Regions from separate parts of the Variovorax sp. 10N412 genome, predicted to be linked through region 1. Evidence: riboswitches for the same ligand, from Rfam matches in the RefSeq annotation. Region 1 holds a riboswitch; the other holds the start of a gene.
What was found. Region 1 has a riboswitch for fluoride ahead of AC1DJH_RS15425 (voltage-gated chloride channel family protein). Riboswitches for the same ligand answer to the same signal wherever they lie in the genome.
Positions count from the first base shown of each region.

Region 2: another riboswitch for fluoride. It lies ahead of AC1DJH_RS12800 (voltage-gated chloride channel family protein); the one in region 1 lies ahead of AC1DJH_RS15425 (voltage-gated chloride channel family protein).

Region 1 covers NZ_JBFTIO010000005.1:288,109-298,046, reverse strand. The annotation lists gene AC1DJH_RS15455 (SAM-dependent methyltransferase) at 1-985, opposite strand, end outside; gene AC1DJH_RS15450 (SpoIIE family protein phosphatase) at 1,161-2,393, shown strand; gene AC1DJH_RS15445 (SiaB family protein kinase) at 2,409-2,981, shown strand; gene AC1DJH_RS15440 (DUF1987 domain-containing protein) at 3,017-3,406, shown strand; gene AC1DJH_RS15435 (GGDEF domain-containing protein) at 3,407-4,165, shown strand; gene AC1DJH_RS15430 (putative bifunctional diguanylate cyclase/phosphodiesterase) at 4,162-6,057, shown strand; fluoride riboswitch at 6,081-6,152, shown strand; gene AC1DJH_RS15425 (voltage-gated chloride channel family protein) at 6,245-7,567, shown strand; gene AC1DJH_RS15420 (cryptochrome/photolyase family protein) at 7,652-9,187, shown strand; gene AC1DJH_RS15415 (DUF3253 domain-containing protein) at 9,199-9,474, shown strand; gene AC1DJH_RS15410 (hypothetical protein) at 9,517-9,717, shown strand; gene AC1DJH_RS15405 (hypothetical protein) at 9,889-9,938, opposite strand, start outside.
Region 2 covers NZ_JBFTIO010000004.1:162,502-172,439, forward strand. The annotation lists gene AC1DJH_RS12750 (Nmad2 family putative nucleotide modification protein) at 1-250, shown strand, start outside; gene AC1DJH_RS12755 (anti-sigma factor family protein) at 223-1,059, opposite strand; gene AC1DJH_RS12760 (RNA polymerase sigma factor) at 1,061-1,585, opposite strand; gene AC1DJH_RS12765 (COG4315 family predicted lipoprotein) at 1,622-1,999, opposite strand; gene AC1DJH_RS12770 (2,3-bisphosphoglycerate-dependent phosphoglycerate mutase) at 2,079-2,804, opposite strand; gene AC1DJH_RS12775 (ABC transporter permease) at 2,990-3,781, opposite strand; gene AC1DJH_RS12780 (ABC transporter ATP-binding protein) at 3,778-4,392, opposite strand; gene AC1DJH_RS12785 (DUF190 domain-containing protein) at 4,428-4,787, opposite strand; gene AC1DJH_RS12790 (hypothetical protein) at 4,845-5,285, opposite strand; gene AC1DJH_RS12795 (hypothetical protein) at 5,285-5,713, opposite strand; gene AC1DJH_RS12800 (voltage-gated chloride channel family protein) at 5,710-7,047, opposite strand; fluoride riboswitch at 7,129-7,201, opposite strand; gene AC1DJH_RS12805 (restriction endonuclease) at 8,033-8,923, shown strand; gene AC1DJH_RS12810 (ORF6N domain-containing protein) at 9,044-9,934, opposite strand.

The DNA of each region.
Region 1 (9,938 bases):
CGAACAACTCGGCCACCGACATGAAGAACAGCCGCCAGCGCGTCCACCAGATGTTCGCGTCGGCGCCGTAGGTGGCCTGGAACAGCGGGCGCAGCGTGTCGCGGCGCTCGTCCATGTTGCGCAGCCAGGCCTCGGCCGTGCGCTGGTAGTGGCTGCCTTCCCAGCGCCAGCGGCGCAGCAGGCGCAGGTCGTCCTGGCAGTGCAGCGCCAGGTCGTCGCTGGGCATCATGCCGCCGGAGAAGAAGTACTTGCTCATCCAGTCGCTGGGGTCGCGCACCTCGAAGGGGTACGGCGCCTCCCGGTGGGCGAACACGTGCATGAAGAACTTGCCGCCCGGCTTGAGCCAGCGCGCCACGTTGGCAAAGGCCTGCGGCCAGTTGCGCAGGTGCTCGAACATCTCGACCGACACCACGCGGTCGAAGCGCTGGTCGGTGTCGAACACGTTGATGTCGCGGGTCAGCACGCGCACATTGCGCAGGCCGCGCTGGGCCGCTTGCGCCTCGATGTATTCACGCTGCGAATTGGAGTTGGACAGCGCGGTGATCCGGCTGTTCGGGTAGTGCGCCGCCATCCACAGCGTGAGCGAGCCCCAGCCGCAACCCAGCTCCATCACGTCCTGCCCGTCGGCCAGGCCGGCCCGTTCGCAGGTGGCGGCCAGCGCGGCGGACTCGGCCTCTTCCAGCGTCTGCGTGCCTTCGGGCCAGTAGCAGCTGCTGTATTTGCGGTGGTTTCCCAGCACTTCGCCGAAGAAGGCGGCCGGAACTTCGTAATGCTGTTCGTTGGCCTTCTCGGGCAGCGGCGCCAGGTTGGCCTTTCCCATCCGGGCGACGAAGTCCTGCGTCAGCTCGGCCACGGCCAGCGCATTGCCCGCCTGCAGCTCGTGGAGCCGGTCTTTCAGCAGGCGGCGAATGCCGCGGCGGACCACGGTGTCGGGCACCAGGCCCTTTTCGACCCAGCGAATGGCGAATGCGATGTCCTGCGGCATGACTGTTCCTCGATAGCGGCACGTCGATGCGCGTGCCATAGGCACCTGTACGCAGCGGTCCTGGTTTTGGATGAGGCGGTTCCATTCTTGGCGCGGCGACACCCCCCTTTTGTCATGCACACGAAATGTTAAAAACATAACATAAGTTCACACTTATTGAACAAATGCAGCCGTCATGCCCGAAACCTCCGAATATTTGAGCGATTTCCGGCCCCGGTTCCGCCAGCCCTGCGCGGGCGATCTCTGCACCACGGTGCCGTGCATGACGACCGAGGAGACGAACGAGAAGGTGATGGACGTCTTCAGCCGGCATCGCGATCTCGTCAGCCTGCCCGTGGTGGAAGGCCAGCAGCCGATCGGCCTGATCAACCGCAACATCTTCCTGTCGCAGATGAGCCAGCCGTTCCGCGTGGAGCTGTATGGCCGCAAGAGCTGCATCGCCTTCATGGACAAGGACCCGTTGATCGTCGATGCGGCGCTCGACCTGGAGTCCCTCACCTTCAAGACCGTGGAATACGGCGAGAAGGCCCTGACCGACGGCTTCATCATCACCCGCGACGGCCAGTTTGCCGGCGTGGGCAACGGCCTGCAGCTCATGCGCGTGGTGGCGGACCTGCAGGTTTCGCGCAACCGCCAGATCATGCACAGCATCGAGTACGCCAGCGTGATCCAGCAGTCCACCTTGCGCAGCTCGCTCGACGCATTGGCGCGCGCCTGCCCCGAGGCCCACCTGGTGTGGGAGCCGCGCGACGTGGTCGGGGGCGACTTCTACCAGTTCAGCACCGAGGCCGACGGCTGGTTCGCCACCGTGGCCGACTGCACGGGGCACGGCGTGCCCGGCGCCTTCATGACGCTGATCGCCTCCACCAGCCTGACCCAGGCCATCGAGCAGCACGGCGCGCGCGACCCCGCGCGGCTGCTGGGCAGCGTCAACCGCAGCATCAAACAGATGCTGGGACAGATGGGCGAACACGACGCAACGCCGGGCTCCGACGACGGCATGGACGCCGCGTGCTTCTGGTTCGAGCCCGCGCACGGCCGGCTGGTGTTCGCCGGCGCGCGGCTGTCGCTGTTCGTGCTGCGCCCCGGCGCCGATGCCGTGGAGGTTGTCGAAGGGCAGCGGAAGGGCGTGGGCTACATGGACAGCGATTTCGACTTCGCCTGGAGCAACCAGGAACTCACGCTGCCCGCGGGCAGCCTCGTCTTCGTGAGCACCGACGGGCTGGTCGACCAGGTCGGCGGCCCGCGCGCCATTGCACTGGGCAAGCGGCGCGTGCGCGAACTGCTGCTCGCGCAGCGCGAGCGCACGGCCGCGCAGATCAACGAGGCCGTGCTCGACACCCTGCGGCTCTGGCAGGGCGAGCACCACCGCCGCGACGACCTGACCTTTTTCTGCTTCCGCACCTGACAGGGGAATCCAACCGTGCCGTTCCCGCAGATCGCCGACAAGTACGGCTCCTTCTTCAACCTGGCGCGCCAGCACCAGGTCATCTTCTACTACGTGGGCTACTTTTCGCAGCACATCGTGGCCGCCATGTCCGACGCCGTGAAGCTGCAGCTCGAGGTGGCCGGCGTGGCCGGGCCGACCCGGCGCAGGCTGTTCTCCTCGTTCGTGGAGATGGCGCAGAACATCATTCATTACTCGGCCGACACGCTGACCGCCACGAGCCTGCAGAGCGGCGAACTGCGCCACGGCTCGGTGTGCATCCGCCGCGAGAGCGACGGCGGCTTTCTGCTGCTGTGCGCCAACCCCGTGGAGCCCGAGATCGCCGATGCGCTGCGCGTGAAGCTGGAAATGCTGCGCAGCATGACGCTGGACGAAATCAAGCAGGCCTACCGCCAGACGCTGCGCGAGGAAACGCCCGAAGGCAGCAAAGGCGCGGGCATGGGACTTCTCACGGTCGCGCGCGACGCACGGGAGCCGCTGGAGTTCGACTTCGACGCCGCCGACAGCGCCGGCGGCGCCCCGGTGTTCTACCTGAAGGCGGCAATCTGATGCGCGCCACGCCCGGCAACGAATCGAGACCACAGATGGAAAACCTCTACATCGCCCCGACGCCCAGTTCGCCCCAGGTGGACTTCAGGTTCGACACCCACACGCTCGGCCTGCGCGGCGAGTCCTACCCCGAGAATGCCGCCGCCTTCTATGGCGAAATCATCGCGCGCCTGAAGGACTACCTGGCCGGGCAGAGCGGCAGCCGCATCGAGGTCAACATTGCCCTGGCCTACTTCAACAGCTCCAGCACCAAGATGCTGTTCAACCTGATTGCAGCGCTCGCCGACGCCGTGGCGGCGGGCAACCGCGTGGCCCTGAACTGGTACCACGACGAGGAAGACGACACCATTCTCGAATTCGGCCAGGAGCTGAGCGAAGACTTTCCGGCGATCGACTTCGCCAGCCATCCGGTGAGGCCCGCCTGAATGGACACCGCAGCCGCCACCGCCGCGCCGCCGGACCTGTTCGATGCCGAGCACCAGGCGCTGCAAGCCGCCCGCGCCGCCTATGAAGACTGCGCTTCGGCGCAGCCCTCCCCCTGCCGCCTGGCCCTGGGCGAACTGCTCACCGTCTACGAGCGGCTGCTGCGCGAAACGCGCCGGCTGGTGCGCCGCAGCGACCGGGCCGAACTCGAGATGAACCAGCTCAACCTGCGCCTGCAGGCGCTGGCGGCCGAGCTCGAGTACCGCGCCACGCACGACCCGCTGACCGGCGTGCTCAACCGGGCGGCCGTCATCGAGCTGGTGAACCGCCATTTCGAGCGCCATGACCTCGCGCTGATCGTGCTGGACATCGACCACTTCAAGCGCATCAACGACAGCTTCGGCCACCCCACGGGCGACCGCGTGATCCAGGGCGTGGTCACCTGCCTGAAGAACGCAGCGCCGGCCACGGCGCAAATCGGCCGCGTGGGCGGCGAGGAATTCACCGTGGTGCTGCCCGGGCCGGGCAGCGACGCCGACGGGCAGGTCGCGCAGGCCCTGCGCCGCGCCATCGAGTGCTTTGCGTTCGACCTGCCCGACGGCAGCAGCGTGACGGCCAGCTTCGGCGTGAGCTGGCTGCCGCACGGCAGCAGCTTCGACGAGGCCTATGGCCTGGCCGACGAAGCCTTGTACGTCGCCAAGCGCGGCGGACGCAACCAGGTGGCGCTCGCATCCGGCCAGGTGCACGCGCAGCCCGCATGAAGCGCGAGACTGATGCGGGCTGGCCGGGGGAAGCCGCCGACCGGCCAGCGCCAGCGCTTGCGCTTGCGCCTGCACTTGCGCCGGACACGGCGCCCGATCCGCGCATGCTCGAGCTCATCGTGCGCTCCAGCGCCTCGCTGCTGGAAGAACCCGACCTGCGCGCCTTCGCCCGCGGCGTCATCGCGCAGTTCACCACCCTGCTGGGCGCCGATGGCGACGGCCTGGCCTGCGCACCGCAAGCACCGCCAGCGAGCGGGCACCGGGTGCTGGCGGCGACCGGCCGCTTCGCTCCCCTGCTCGACCTGCCGCTGGACGCCGTGCACGAGCAGCCGGCGGTGGCGCTGCTGCGCCGCGCGCTGGCATGCGGCTGCAACGTCCACGGCGAGGGCAGCGAAAGCGGCGAGGGCAGCGAAAGCGGCGAAGGCCGCGGGTTGGCTTTGCACATCGGCCGCGAGGGCGAGCAGCCCATGGCCGTCTTCATCGACACCACCGGCCTGCACGGCGCGCTCGACCGGCAGCTGCTGGACGTGCTCTGCCTCCACCTCGGCACCTTGCTGCACCAGCGGGGCCTGATGGAGCGGCTGCATGAATACGCCTACTTCGATCCGCTCGTGCGCCTGCCCAACCGCACCCGTTTCGTCGAGAAGGTGGACGACTGCGCACGGCAAGGCATGCGCGAGCACATCCTGGCGCTGGTCGACATCGACGACTTCAGCGCCGCCAACGACGTCATGGGCCACCGCTTCGGCGACCGCGTGCTGCAGGCGGTGGCGCAGCGCCTGGCCGAGGCCTTGCCGGCCGGCGTGCTGCTCGCCCGCCTGGGCGCGGACACCTTCGGCGTGCTCGGGCCGCTGCAGCAGGTGTCGCCCCAGCAATTGCTGGACTGCGTGCGCCAGCCGCTGGCCGTGGACGGCGTGCCGCACAAGGTGTCGCTGACCTGCGGCTACGTGCTGCTGCCCGAAGACGCGCAGGCCGGCGCCGACCTGGTCAAGGACGCCACCATCGCCCTGAAGCGCGCCAAGCGCGACCACCGGGGCCGGCACCTGCAGTACTCGGCCCACATGGGCGCCGAGGCCCGCGACCGCGCCCTGCTGCTGTCCAGCCTGCGCGCGGCCGTCGACAACGCGCAGCTCTTCCTGGTCTACCAGCCGCAGGTCAACCTGAACACCCATGCGCTGGTGGGCCTGGAGGCCCTGGTGCGCTGGCGTGCCGAAGACGGCAGCCTCATACCGCCGGACCGCTTCATTCCGGTGGCCGAGCATTCGGGCCTGATCGTGGCGCTGGGGCAATGGGTGCTGTCCACCGCCTGCCTGGCCATGCGCGCGCTGCTGGACGCGAACCTCGCGCCGCTGCGCATGGCCGTCAATGTGTCCAGCGTGCAGCTGCAGGACCCGGCGTTCTACGACACCGTGTGCGCGGCGCTGGCGCACAGCCGGCTGCAGGGCCACCACCTGGAACTGGAGATCACCGAGTCCGTGGCCGCGCTGCCCACCGAGCTGCTGGAGTCCACCCTGACGGCCCTGCGGGCCAAGGGCATTTCCATTGCCATCGACGACTTCGGTACCGGCTACTCGTCGCTCAGCTACCTGGAGCGGTTGCCGCTGGACCGCATCAAGATCGATGGCACCTTCGTGCGCCGCCTGGGCGAGGCGCAGGGCGCGCGCATTGCCGAAATGATCGCGCAGCTGGGCCGCAAGCTCGGCCTGCACGTGCTGGCCGAAGGCATCGAGGACGCAGCCGCCCTGCGGGCGTTGCTGGCCATGGACTGCGACGAGGGCCAGGGCTACTACATCGCCCCGCCCATGGACAAGACCGCCCTGCTGCGCTGGCTGCACGAACGCGCTGAAAAGGAAAGGCGCGGGCACTCGCTGGGCATGTCCGATCCTTGCTAGCGAGCGGCGGGGCGGCTAACATCGCCAACCCTGGAGATGGCATTCCTCCATGAACCGCCGCGGCATCGCCCGCAGCTGATGATGCCTGCAGACACCTGATCACATCGCAGGGCTGCAGGCGTTCGCGTTCACACACCGCGTTGCCCTGCCGGTCGATCAGGCCCCTCGTTTTTCGCACCTGATCCACATGACCCGTTTTCGCCGCCCCGAACAGCTCGAGCTCCTGCCCTACATCGGCAAGTGGCTCGTCATCGCCAGCGTCGTCGCCTTGCTGGCCGGCTCCGCCTCCGCCTTCTTCCTTTTCGCCCTCGACTGGGCCACCAACTGGCGCGAGTCGCACCGCCAGGTCGTCTGGCTGCTGCCCCTGGCCGGCTTTGCCGTGGGGTGGATCTACCACCGCCTGGGCAAGCCGGTGGACGCCGGCAACAACCTGCTGATCGACGAGATCCACGACCCGAAGAAGGTCGTGCCGTTGCGCATGGTGCCCCTGGTGCTGGGCGGTACCGTGATCTCGCATCTCTTCGGGGCCTCCGTGGGCCGCGAAGGCACTGCCGTGCAGATGGGCGGCGCGCTGGCCGACCAGCTCACGCACCTGTTCCGCCTGAAGCACGAAGACCGGCGCATCCTGCTCATGGCCGGCATCAGCGCGGGCTTTGCGTCCGTGTTCGGCACACCGCTGGCCGGCGCCATCTTCGGACTGGAAGTGCTGGCCATCGGGCGCATGCGCTACGACGCGCTGTTCCCCTGCATGGTGGCCGCCATCGTGGCCGACCAGGTCGGGCTGGCCTGGGGTGTGCATCACACGCACTATGTCGTCACCGCCGTGGCGCCGGTCGCCTTCTGGAGCGTGGTCGCCATCGTCGCCGCGGGCATCGTGTTCGGCCTGGCCGGGCTGGTGTTCGCCACGGCCACGCACAAGCTCGGCGCGCTGATGAAGCGCCGGGTTGCCTACCCGCCCCTGCGGCCGCTGCTGGGCGGCATCGTCGTTGCAACGGCGGTCTGGGCCGTCGACGGCTACCGCTACATCGGCCTGGGGATTCCGACGATCGTCGAGTCTTTTCAGGCGCCTGTCGCGCCATGGGACTTCCTGGGCAAGCTGGTCTTCACCGTGGCATCGCTGGGCACGGGCTTCAAGGGCGGCGAGGTCACGCCGCTTTTCTACATCGGGGCCACCCTGGGCAACGCGATGGCGCCGCTGCTGCACCTGCCGTTCTCGATGCTGGCCGCCATCGGCTTCGTCGCCGTCTTTGCCGGTGCGGCCAACACGCCGGTCGCCACCATCGTCATGGCCGTGGAACTGTTCGGGCCGGCCATCGGCCCGCTCGCCGCCATCGCGTGCATCGCGAGCTACCTGGTCTCGGGCCACACCGGCATCTATCACGCACAGCGCGTCGGCCACAGCAAGCACCGCCAGGCCTTGCCCGAAGACCTTCGGATCGCGGACGTCGCCGAGTTCCGCCGCGAGCAGGCCGGAGAGAAGAAAGACGCCGCCTCGGAGGGGAACAACTGAAGACCACGCGGACGCGCACTCGCGCGCCCGGGGCTACGATGCGGTGGGTTCGGACATTCCCAGCCCCCACATTCCTACCTCCCCATGCGCAACCTGATCGTGGTCCTCGGCGACCAGCTGAGCCTCACGAGCGTGGCCTTCGAAGGCTTCGATGCCGCGCAAGACCGCGTGTGGATGGCCGAGGTGCCGCAAGAGTCGCAGCATGTGCCCAGCACCAAGATGCGCACCGCGCTCTTCCTGTCGGCCATGCGCCACTTTGCCGAGGCGCTCGCCGCGCGCGGCATGCCCCTCGACTACCTGAAGCTGGGCACCCACCCCTTCGCCTCGCTGGAGGCCGCGTTGACAGACACCTTGTCGCACCACCGCCCCGGCGCGGTCGTGACGGTCGATGCCGGGGAATGGCGCCTCGAACAGGCGATCGCCAAGGTCTGCCAGGCGGCGGACGTGCGGCTGCTGGTGCGGGACGACCTGCACTTCATGGCGTCGCGCGCCGAGTTCGCGGAGCACGCGCAGGGCAAGCAACGCCTGGTGATGGAGGCCTTCTACCGGCGCATGCGCACGAAGCACCATGTGCTGCTGGACGAGGCCGGCCAGCCCGAAGGCGGGCAATGGAACTTCGACCACGACAACCGCGGCGCCTTCGGCCGGAACGGCCCGGGCATGCTGCCCCCGCCGCCCTCGTTCGCGCCGGACGCCATCACGCGCGGGGTGCTGGCCGACGTCGAGGCGCACTTCGGCGACCACTACGGCAGCGCAGCGCAGTTCGACTGGCCGGTGACGCGCGAGCAGGCCCTTGTGGCACTAAACGACTTCATGGCCTGCAGGCTGCAGGACTTCGGGCGTTTTCAGGACGCCATGTGGACCGACGAGCCCTTTCTGTACCACGGGCTCTTGTCGTCCTGCCTGAACCTCAAGCTGCTCGACCCGCGCGAGGTAATCGATGCGGCCGTGGCACGCTGGCGCGCGGGCGCCGTGTCCATCGAGTCGGTGGAAGGCTTCGTGCGGCAGATACTCGGGTGGCGCGAGTTCATGCGGGGGGTGTACTGGTGGCGCATGCCGCAGCTGGCCGAGGCCAACGCGCTCCGCCACCACGCCCCGCTGCCCGACTGGTACTGGACGGGCAAGGTCGGCATGAACTGCATGAAGCAGGCCATCGGCCAGACCTTGCGCACCGGCTATGCGCACCACATCCAGCGCCTGATGGTCACCGGCAACTTCGCGCTCACCTTCGGCGTGGCGCCGGCGCAGGTGCATGCCTGGTACCTGTCGGTGTACGTCGATGCGGTGGAATGGGTCGAGCTGCCCAACACCGTGGGCATGTCGCTTTTTGCCGATGGCGCGCGCTTCGTGACCAAGCCCTATGCGGCGGGCGGCGCCTACATCAAGCGCATGAGCAACTACTGCGACGGCTGCCGCTACAAGCCGGCCACGCGCAGCGGCGAAGGCGCATGCCCGATGACGGTGATGTACTGGGACTTCGTCGCGCGGCACGAGCAGCTGCTGGAGAACAACCCGCGCACGGTCATGATGACCCGCAACCTGCAGCGCTTCAGCGACGAGGAGCGGGCCGCGATACGAAGCACTGCGGATGGCATGCGTGCGCGGCCGGACTCACTTTAGGGCGCACCGCGATGACGAGCGATGTGCCCATGCCTGTGACCGACCCGAAGATCGAGCAGACCATCTTTGCGCTGCTTGAGCGGCGCGATGCATCCGCTTCGATCTGCCCGTCGGAGGTTGCACGCGCGCTGGCGAGCAGCGATGTCGCCTGGCGCGCACTGATGCCTGCCGTGCGGCGAGTGGCGGCGAAGTTGGCGGCGAAGGGCGCGCTGCGGGTCACGCGGGGCGAAGTTGAGGTCGATGCGACGTCCCCGGGGGGACCGGTGCGCTTGCGCCGGCCGAAGTAGCGCGCTCGTCGGTGAGCGAAAAACATTTTGGGGAGACATGCCATGACGAAACAGCCTGAGTTCAAGAGCGATGCCTTCGAGGCCGTTCACGCTTCTGCGAGCGCCTTGCAAAAAGTCGGCGCTATCGACGAGGCCACCCTGCGCGCGTTCGACGAAACCTGCCTCTCCGCTCCTGGAAGACAGGTGTCGGACGGTACCTGCCTGACACCGCCGGCTGCTGCATTGCCAAGCCCTGCTCGGTAAAGACGCAACGCCACGCGCTGGCCGTCGTTTGAGATCACAGCTTGTGATTTCAAAGCCGCTCGGACGACAGCCGGGCCGTGAGCCGGCCGGTGCTTGAGGTCACAGTTTGTGACCTCAACGCCTCTCACTCCTCGGACGAGAGCCGAGACATGAAATCGGCATCGAAGGCCTTCATGTCGCAACGCCTTCGCTCACAGCAACACGCAACGACTGAACCGCAG
Region 2 (9,938 bases), on a different contig from region 1:
TGCGGGCCTCAACGCCCTGGTGTCGTGGCATTTCTGGTACTTCGGCGACCAGAGCCCACCGCTGTCGACCGATCTGGTGCACCTGACGCATTCGGGCCAGGGACACTCGCTGCACCGGCGGCGTCGAGCGGATGACGTCGCCGTGCTGCAGCACTGGCTGGACCACTGGCCGATGGGCCGCAACGGAAATCCCGTCGATGCCTGGCCCATCGGGCGCCAAGACTACTTGTGCACTTCGAGCTGGCTGTAGACCGCCTCCGCGACCCGCAGCATTTCGGACTTGCTGTCGCCTGAAGAGATGGCGTAGCCGAATTCCTTGTCGACCCAGTAGAAGACATTCACCGGGCCATCCTGGCCGAACTTGAAGGCCGTCTCGCGTCCGGCGTCCTCGCGGGTGACGTACAGCGTCAGACGCTCGCCCTTTGCGCCGCCGAACATGAACTGCGCCACCGGCCCCTTGTCGCCCGGCAGCAGCCGCCCGCCGATGAGCTCGTAGCCCAGGGCGCGCAGGTCGGGTGGCTTCACTTCGGTGCCCATGCGCTTGGTCAGCCAGGTGACGAGTGCCTGCTCCTGGTCGGCGCCGACCTCCACCGGACGACGCACGTCCGGGCTGTAGACCACGTGGGCCACGGCTGCACGGTGAGCGAAACCATTGAGCGTGCCCACTCGCGCCGCCGCCAGCGTGGCACTGCGCTGCAGTTGCCCATCGTAGGCGCCACGGCCCCACCAAGCCGACCCGGTGCTGACGACCGCGATCGCCACGCCGGCTGCCAGGGAGCGCCACGGCCATTCCTGCCAGCCCGCCCCCGGCGCCGGCTTCAGCGGCAGGCGCAACGGCAAGGGCTCGGACAGGACCGGGTCGAGCAACTGCTTGAGCGCCAGATTCTGGGCACGCCAATCGTCCACGCGCTGGCGTTCGGCCGGGTGGGCATCCAGGAATTTATCGATTTCGACATGCCGCGAAGAGTCCAGAAGCTGGTCCGCGTAAGCATGCAGATCGGCTTCGGTCACCGGCTTGATGCCGTCGGTGGAAATGGGTTTGAGTGGGGGAGAGTCCATGTCACTTGATCCTGCGCAGGGGCGCGGCAACTTGGGCTGATGGCGCGCGGCCTTGCAGTTCCTGTCGCAGCTTGTCACGGCCGCGCGCCAGGCGGGACATCACCGTGCCGATGGGCACGCCGAGCGCGGTGGCGGCTTCTGCATAGCTCATTTCTTCGACTGCGATGAGCAGCAGCACCTCGCGTTGCTCCACGGGCAGCCGCTGCAGGACGCGGTCCAGGTCGCGGACCTCGATGCCGTCGGACTGGCTGGCTCGTTGTGGGATTTCGGGCAGGTCGTCGCCCGCGCTGTCCTCGGGTCGCCTGCCCTTGGCGCGTACACCGTCGATGAAGTGGTTGTGCATGATGCCGAACATCCAGGCGCGGATGTCGCCGCGTTTCTGCCAAAGCGAGAACCGACTCCAAGCCCGTTCCAGCGTGTCCTGCACCAGGTCGTCAGCTCGCTCGGTGTCTGCCACCAGCCCGCGCGCGTAACGGCGCAGGCTGGGAATGCAGGCGACGATCGAGGCTTCGTCCTGTGCGCGCATGGGATGAAGCGTCGTGCTCTCTTCCGTTCTGGTCGGTCAGGGCTTGATGACGTGCCAGACGTTCTTGAAGTTGTCGCCAGTCATGTCGCCGACCTTCATGTCGGACTTGTACAGGTACACCGGCTTGCCCTTGTAGGCCCACTGCTTGGTGCCGTCGTCGCGCACAACGATGGTCATGTCGCCTTCGGGCTTCGCGTCCGCTTCTGCCATCACCGGTGGCCACAGTCCGGCGCACGGGCCGTTGCAGGCACTCTTGCCGCTGCCCGCCGTGTCGTTGTCGAAGGTGTAGAGCGTCATGCCGCTGGTGTTGACCAGCATGCCGCCGGCTGTCTTGACAGGAGCGGCGGCCATAGCGGCGCCAGAGGCGAGCGCGGCGAGCGCAAGAATCAGGGTGGGCAGAAGGGAAGATTTCATGGGAAGTCCTGTGGAAGATGGAATTGGTCAGAGTTGACATCCAGACAGACGCTTGGCCGCCTGCGTTTATTCCGCTGTCTCAAAGAATTTTTGAGATGGGCGCCAGCGCAGATGGCTGCCAGATGCATTGCAGATGCAGTGTGCGACCAGCGCCTGACTCATAGGCACGCATTTCGCCGTTGGCGATCTCCAGGCACGAGACCGCTTGTTCACTGAGTTCTTCAAGCTGCATCACCAGCGCCCGCAGGCTGTTGCCATGACCGACGACAGCTACCGTTTGGGCCAACGCCAATGATGGTTCGATCAGTTCCTGCCAGAGCGCGGTCACCCGCAGAACGGTTTGCGCGAGTGATTCCGCCAAGGGCAGGGGTTCCAGCCCTGCGCAGGGTGGTTCCATCGATGGATCCGTCGCCACCCGACCGACATCGTCCTGAGTCCACGGCGGCGGTACCGCGCGGTACGACCTGCGCCAAGCTTGCACCTGATCGGCACCGTACCGCGCGATGGCTTCGGCCTTGGATGACCCCGTCAATGCACCATAGTGCCGCTCGTTCAACCGCCAGTCGGCTGTGCGTGGCGCCGATGGACTTCCCGCTGCGAGCAGCAAGCAGTCGACAGACCGTACGCAACGGACCAGCATCGAGGAGAAGACGCGGTCGACGACCAGACCTGACCGCCGAATCGCACGGCCGGCCTCCTGCATCTGACGCACACCCCGCGGCGTGAGGCCCACGTCGGCCCAGCCGGTGAAACGCTGTGCCAGGTTCCATTCGGACTCACCGTGTCGGATGAGCAGCAGTTGCACCTGCGATCGTGGCGCCGACACGTTCAATTGCCCTGCCTGTCGGCATGCGGATCCAGTGGCGTGGGTGTTCTCAGCCGGGCCATCGAACGTCGCAGATGCAGCGTCGATGCCCAAACGAGCGCGCAAGCAAGGTGCCTGTTCATGATCTTCTTTAGATTCGGGATTTTTGAAACATGATCTGAGTGTTACTTCAGTCGATCTGCGCGCAGGCGCTGTCGGTCGTCGGTGACGGCCCTCGCCGCCAGATAGACCGCGCCCGCCGACGCGAGACCGCCGGCGCCTGTGAGCAGGAAAAGCAGCAGGATCTGGTATTTCACGGCCTCGAGTGGATCCATGCCGGCCAGCAACTGCCCCGTCATGATGCCGGGCAGCGTGATGACACCCGCGGCCGACATCTGGTTGATGATCGGAATCATCCCGCGGCGGATCGCATGGCGGATCGGTGCGGCCAGCGCTTGGTGGATGCTGGCGCCGAGCGCCAGCTGCGCCTCGATCGCCGGGCGCCCGGTGCTGATGCCTTCGAAGAAGCTGTCGAGACCCAGGCTGGCCGAATTGAGCACACTGCCGAGCACGATGCCCATCAGCGGGATGGCGTAGCGCGGGTCGTACCAGGGCTGCGGGCGGATCGCCGTCATCAATGCGAGCAACACGGTGGCGATGCTCGAGAAGCCGACGACCACCGCCGCGATGCGGTGACTCCCGGCACCCTTGAGACGCCGAGTTGGACGCACTGCGACTTCGCGCGCGGCCGCCAGCAGCATGAGCGCGACGATCCCGAGAGTGGCCGCCGGCGACGCCGCCTGGAACACGAAGCGCAGCACCAGGCCGACCAGCAGGAGCTGGACGACCATGCGGGTAGCGGCCCAGAGCACCTGCCGATGCAACTGCAGGTGCAGGAGCACGGACGCCAGGGCGTTGATCAGCACCAGCAACGTGGCGAGCGCCACGTCCGTGGCGTGAAGATGGATGGTGCTCATGGCGCGTGCAGCTTGCCGTCGCGCATCTCGAAGTGGCGATGGCTCATCCGCACAGCCTGCTCACGCGAGTGCGTCACCATCACGATGCCGAGGCCGGAGCGGAGCTGTTGCAGAAGCAGGGATTCCATCGCCAGCGTGGAGGCGCCGTCGAGCGAGGCCGAAGGCTCGTCGAGCAGCAGCACGTCGGGCTCCCGCACCATCGAGCGGACGAGCGCCAGGCGTTGACGCTCGCCGGTCGAAAGGCGTGCGATGTCGGCGTCCAGCAGGTCCGGGCTCAGCCCGAGCGCCGCCATCAGTTCGGCGACCCGGCTCGACGCGGCAGACGGAAAGTGGGCTGCCGGCGTTGACGCCCACCAAGCGGGTTCGGCTGACTGGTAGATCACACGACCTCGCCACGCCGGCGCTGCAAACGTCTCCCGGCGTTTCCCGGCCAGGTTCACGCCGCCGGTGCCGGGGTCCATGTCGGCGATCAGGCGCAGCAGGACGCTCTTGCCCGATCCTGATCTGCCGAGCACGCAGACACATTCGCCGGCGTTCAAGGCCAGATCGAACGGACCGCCGAACGGCGACGCAAGACCGGAGATCGCCAGCAAGCAGTTGTCGACAGTCATTCGTAAACGGTCCTCGGCGAAGGTCAACGCTGCGGTCAATCGCCGGCATCAGTGGCATCACCGGCCAACGCGGGCGGCGTTGCTTTGCCGATCCGCCCGTAGACCATTGGCACCTGGATGTAGAACACCGTGACCGGCTCAAGCGCAATCGCTGCAAGCAGTCGTTCGGCGACCTCTTCCGTGGCCGATACGGTCACCGCCACAGGCTGCTGGGCCAGTTCGAAAAAGTGAGTGGAATGCATTTTTCCGGCGGATCCGAAACCCGTAGCCGCGCCCATCAAGCTTCCGCCCAACGCACCGTTGTCTTTGGCAAATTGCAAAAGCCAGTCTCCCATGGGGGTGTGGTCGTGTCGATGTTCCTGCTCGGCAAAGAACGTGATCTGGAAACCCTTCATGATGAACTCCTGGTGAGCGTGAACGAAAAAGAGAAACCGATGCCGTGACTGGCACTCTCATGAGCCACGTGCCGTTGATGGCGGCACTGGCGGTCGGCACGATTGGGCGCTGGTTGGCGACTCCGACTCGCCGTCGGTCATTGGAAGCTCGCAAGCGAAAAGAACGGCCCGCACCTTGCCCAACTCCTCCGCGTGCTCCTGCATGAAGGTCCGAAGCCGAGTTTCAGAGTCAAGCAACTCCAGACATTGCGGATGTCGCAAAGCATGGCCTTCAAGGTGGTGGTGCGTGAGCCGCTCCCCTGGCAGGTAGCCCGATCCGATGGGGTACAGCAAGGCTTGCTGAATGCCCGAGCGACGAGCAACCTCCAACAGATGCTGCGCCAGCGCGGGCGCGCCCAATCGGTGCCAGAAACGCGTGGCCTTGGCGCGGCTGTTGGCGGGAAAGTACAGACGCAAAACGGTCAGGTCGTACGTAGGAGTGGAGGCCTGAGTCGTCATTACTTCGTCTCCTGCAAAACGACGTCCTGCTTCTCCTGCTTCTGCTTGCGCCGGAACTGAGCGATGTCCGCCTGCCGAGGGTTTTTGGGCAAGGATTGGCGATGCTTGCCGGGGCGGACGCGCTGCGCGTGGCAGATGAACGCCCGTAGCTGCATTTCGGTGTCGATCAGCTCCAGGCACTGCGGATGCAGCATGTGGGAGCCGTCGATCTGGTGATGTGTCACGCGCTCTCGTTTGAGGTGGTCCGATGTGACGTGGTAGAGCAGCGCCGACTGCAGGTGCGCGCGCTTTGCCGAGACCAACAGTTGCTGCGCAAACCCTGGAACGCTCAGGTGATACCAGATACGGGTTGGGTTCGCATGGCTGCCGGCTGGGAAATACAGCTGCAGTGCCATCACCGTCGACGGATAGTTTTCAGCGCGACTCATGAGCGGTCATCTCTGGTTGCGGAGACGTGCTGGGTCTGCTGCTTTTTACGGAATTGCGGGACATCGGCGATACGCAGTTCCTCTGGGGGACCGCCATGGTGTTTGATGTGGCCGACGCGCTGCGAGTGGTAGATGCCGGTGTGGCCGGAGCAGAGGTAGCTGGTGATGCAGCCGATGGCTGCGAGCGGTCCGATCTGCGGCCCAAACAGTTCGATTGCCATGACGATGGTGGCCAGTGGCGTGTTGGCCGCGCCCGCGAACACGGCCACAAAGCCGATGCCGGCGAGCATGGCGAAGGGCAGCTGCAGCATGGGCGCCAGGACGTTGCCCAAGGTCGCGCCGATGTAGAACAGCGGCGTGACCTCGCCGCCCTTGAAGCCTGTGCCGAGCGAGGTGACGGTGAAGGCCAGCTTGCCAAAAAAATCCCACGGCGCCGAAGGTTCCTGGAAGGCGTTGACGATGCTAGGAATGCCCAGCCCGATGTAGCGATGCGCATCGAAGCCCGCTCTGCCGAGAGCCCAGAGGGCGAGCGCGATCACGATGCCGCCCAACATCGGGCGCAGCGGCGGATAAAAGATCCATCGCTTGACAAGCCCTCCGAGCTGGTGCGTCGCGGTCGCAAACACGAGGCCGACGAGACCGAAAATCACACCAGCGATCACGACGGCTCCGACGCTCCAAGGCGTAACCGCGACCACCTCTCCGATCGCGTAGTGCATGTGGTGCACGCCCCAGGCCATGCCGACCTGATCGGCCACGATGCCAGCGACCATGCAGGGAAATAGGGCGTCGTAGCGCATCCGGCCTATGGCCAGCACCTCGAGGCCGAAGAGTGCCCCCGCCAGCGGGGTCCCGAACACGGAGGCGAAGCCAGCGCTGATGCCCGCCATCAGCAGGATGCGGCGATCGGCAGGCTGCATTCGAAAGACGTGCGTGAGCTGGTCCGCCAGTGCGCCGCCCATCTGCACCGCCGTCCCCTCGCGACCCACGGACGCGCCGAAGAGATGTGACATGACGGTGCCGCCCAGGACGAGCGGGACCATGCGCAGCGGCACGACCTTCTTCGGGTCGTGGATCTCGTCGATCAGCAGGTTGTTGCCGGCCTCGACCTGCTTGCCGAGCTTGAAGTACACCCAGCCGACGGCGCCACCGGCGAGGGGCAACAGCCAGATGATCCAACGATGCGCTTCGCGCCAAGCCGTGGCGCGGTCGAGGGCGAAGAGGAAAAGTGCGGAAGCGCTGCCGGCCAGGAAGGCCACAACGGAGGCAATCACGAGCCACTTGCCGATGTACGGCAGCAGGTCGAATTGTTCAGGTCGTCTAAATCGGCTCATGCGGGTCAAGGAAACGAATCAATCGGCCTGACCAAGCAAAGAATCTGAGCGCGAACGCCTACAGCCCTGTAATGTGATCAGGTGTCTGTAGGCATCATTAGCCCCGGGCGATGCCAGGGCGGTTCACGGAAGGAATGCCATCTCCGTCGAAAAATTATAGCGAAATGGACTGGAAAAAGTAAAACGGCGCGGCATGCGGTTGAGGCTGCTTTCAGATCACAAGGCAAACATCAACTCGGCAAGTCATGAAGAGGTCGTACTTGCAACATACCCTGCCCGACATTTACATCACCTGGGGCAGCTGGTGCAGGGAGCATCGCACTCGCCGGCAGCAATGGCGACGTCAGGAACGTTGATGTGGGCGACGCCGCACAGTAGGGGTGTTCATCCGAAATAAGCCGTCAGCCGTCAGCAAACGGCAGCTACCCCGCCTAGAGCAGACACTGATCGGCCGACGGTCGCCGGCAGCAATCGCTGCAAAGCGGACATTCGAAGGGCTCGGTCGGCTGACTATCCAGCCGATCTTCCTGACGCGTACGGCCGCATCCAACCCCGCCTTCCTGCTGACGAAGCGCGAGACGCTGATCCTTGTGTCCGGCTAAAGCGTGGCCCTTCGCGCGCAGATCATCGACCAGTGGCAGGAACTTGAGGCGGCAGTCGCTCGGCCGGCGTTGTCAAACTTTGGCGACCCGAAGGCCGCCGACTCGCCCATCGCAAAGCTCCTCCTAGAAGGGGAGCTTTACCCCCAGAAAGGGGAAAACTCTCGATCCCGTGAAGCGCGCCCAAAAGGGCGATCTTTAGGCGGCGCGCCGGGTCGGGCCGGGCGGAATCGCGACTGAGAAGTTTTCGCCCAAGAAGGCGTAAACCTAGCGATGGACGATCGCGCGACGGCACGAAGCGGTCGCTAGGCGGCCCCCATTGAGAGCCGCCATCGGGCTCGGCCTTAACGATAATTTGCTCATCACAAACTGAGCTTTGGGACACGATGGCCGCGATCCGAACACTCGACATGCTTATGTTGGACGACATCCTTGGGATGGATGGTGGCTATGTCCTAAACTTTAAAGATCGCACTTTCACGACGTTTTTCGCCGACGAATTAAATATCGATATCGACAACCCGCTGTATGCGCGCGACGGCGCGTCTAAGGCAAAGCGGTTGCGGTGTTTTCTCAGGACGGTGGATGTGCCTACTGCGGCCCGAGTGCTTCGGGCACTTTGGGAGTACCGTGAGGCGACGCGTCAGCGCGCTGGAAAAGAAGAAACGGTCGCAAACGCGGCTGGTCAATTTTGGACCCTGATAAACCGTCTGGAAGGGCGAGGGGTTAGCGATCCGCGCCCGCCTGTCGCGAACACAGTGGGGCAGGCTCCGATCCCGGCTTACGATCGTCAGAAAATCGTGACACTGCGGCACGAGCTGCTTGCGCTTTCCGGCCTCTCGCCACAAGCGCGGGGCTACGAGTTCGAAGGTTTTTTGAAGCGCCTGTTCGATGCTCACGGCCTCGCAGCGCGAGAGCCGTTCCGGCTGCGGGGCGAGCAGATCGATGGAAGCTTTCAACTCGACGGCGAAACCTACCTTGTCGAAGCCAAATGGCAGGCAGAGCCGACGGGTAACGGCGATCTGCACACTTTCCATGGAAAACTCGAACAGAAGGCCTTCTGGACGCGCGGCCTGTTTGTGAGCAATAGTGGTTTCACGCCCGACGGACTGGCAGCATTCGGAAAAGGAAAGCGCGTGATCTGCATGGACGGCCTCGATATCTATGAGACTCTAGAACGCGAAATCCCGCTGAATCATGTTCTAGCGCAGAAGGTGCGACGTGCTTCTGAAACTGGCGAGGCTTTTGTGCGGGTGCGCGATCTCTTCCCGCGTTGAGGGCCGCGCGCTTCACACCCCCACCCTTGCATCCGATCGAGCGGAAATAAGAACCGGCTGGTCGCCGGTTTTAAATCGAGATTCCGGGATACGCAGAACGTGCGTACCCCGGCGCAGTCACTACAGGCGCTTGCGCTTGGTGATGCCGCCCGCGTTGCTGGCCGGCTCGGCCGTCATGCGCTTCGGTGGCTCCGTCAACGCCTGGACGCCATTCGCATCGCGCAGGACTGCGACAAGCCCCGGCATCATCTGCGCGAACCCGTTGGCGATGGACGCGAAGCCTTCGATCGCCGCTTGCAGTTCACCGGCATGGGCGATGGCGGTGCGGGCGGCTTCCTTCGGCGTCTCGTATCCGGTTACGTGACGCTCAACGATGTACAGCGCTTCGACGAACTCGGCGCGCGGGATGTCGCGGTAGGAGACCTTGAAGTGCGCTTTCAACTTCGACCAGCCGGTTCGCAGAAACACACCCTGAGCATCGCGCGGCAGGCGCTGGGCGGCCGCGTTGAGCGCGTTGCGCAGTTGGTCTTGCTCCGCACGGTCGAGCGTGTCGGTCTTGCCCACGCTGTACGCGATGGCCGGTGCCCGCATGGGGACTGGCTGACTGCGGAAGTAGGTGTCTTCCAATGCCTCGAAGACCGTCCACGCCGCTTCTGTTGTCAGCGCTTTGGCGTGACGCGCCGCGCCGCGCTCTGTCCAGAGAATCTGGTGCGCAGAGCGGCCCGCGACCAACCCGATATTTTCGGGTTGCTCCTTGAAGGCCCGCAGCGACTCGCCGCTGATCTTCACGAAGTGAGTGCCCTCCCGGAAGCGGTCGCGGTTGTTGCGGTAGTTGTCGTCCAGATGCTTCGCGTCGCAACCGAAGAAGGCTGCAAGCTGGCGCGTGGTAGCGAGCGGCCGTCCGTCGATCTTGATCACGGGGCTGGTTACACCGCCGACGGTGACCGTTTGGGCTTCGGCCGTTGGCTCGCGCCCGATGTGTCCGACAAGGATGATTTTTTGCTTGGTCATGGTG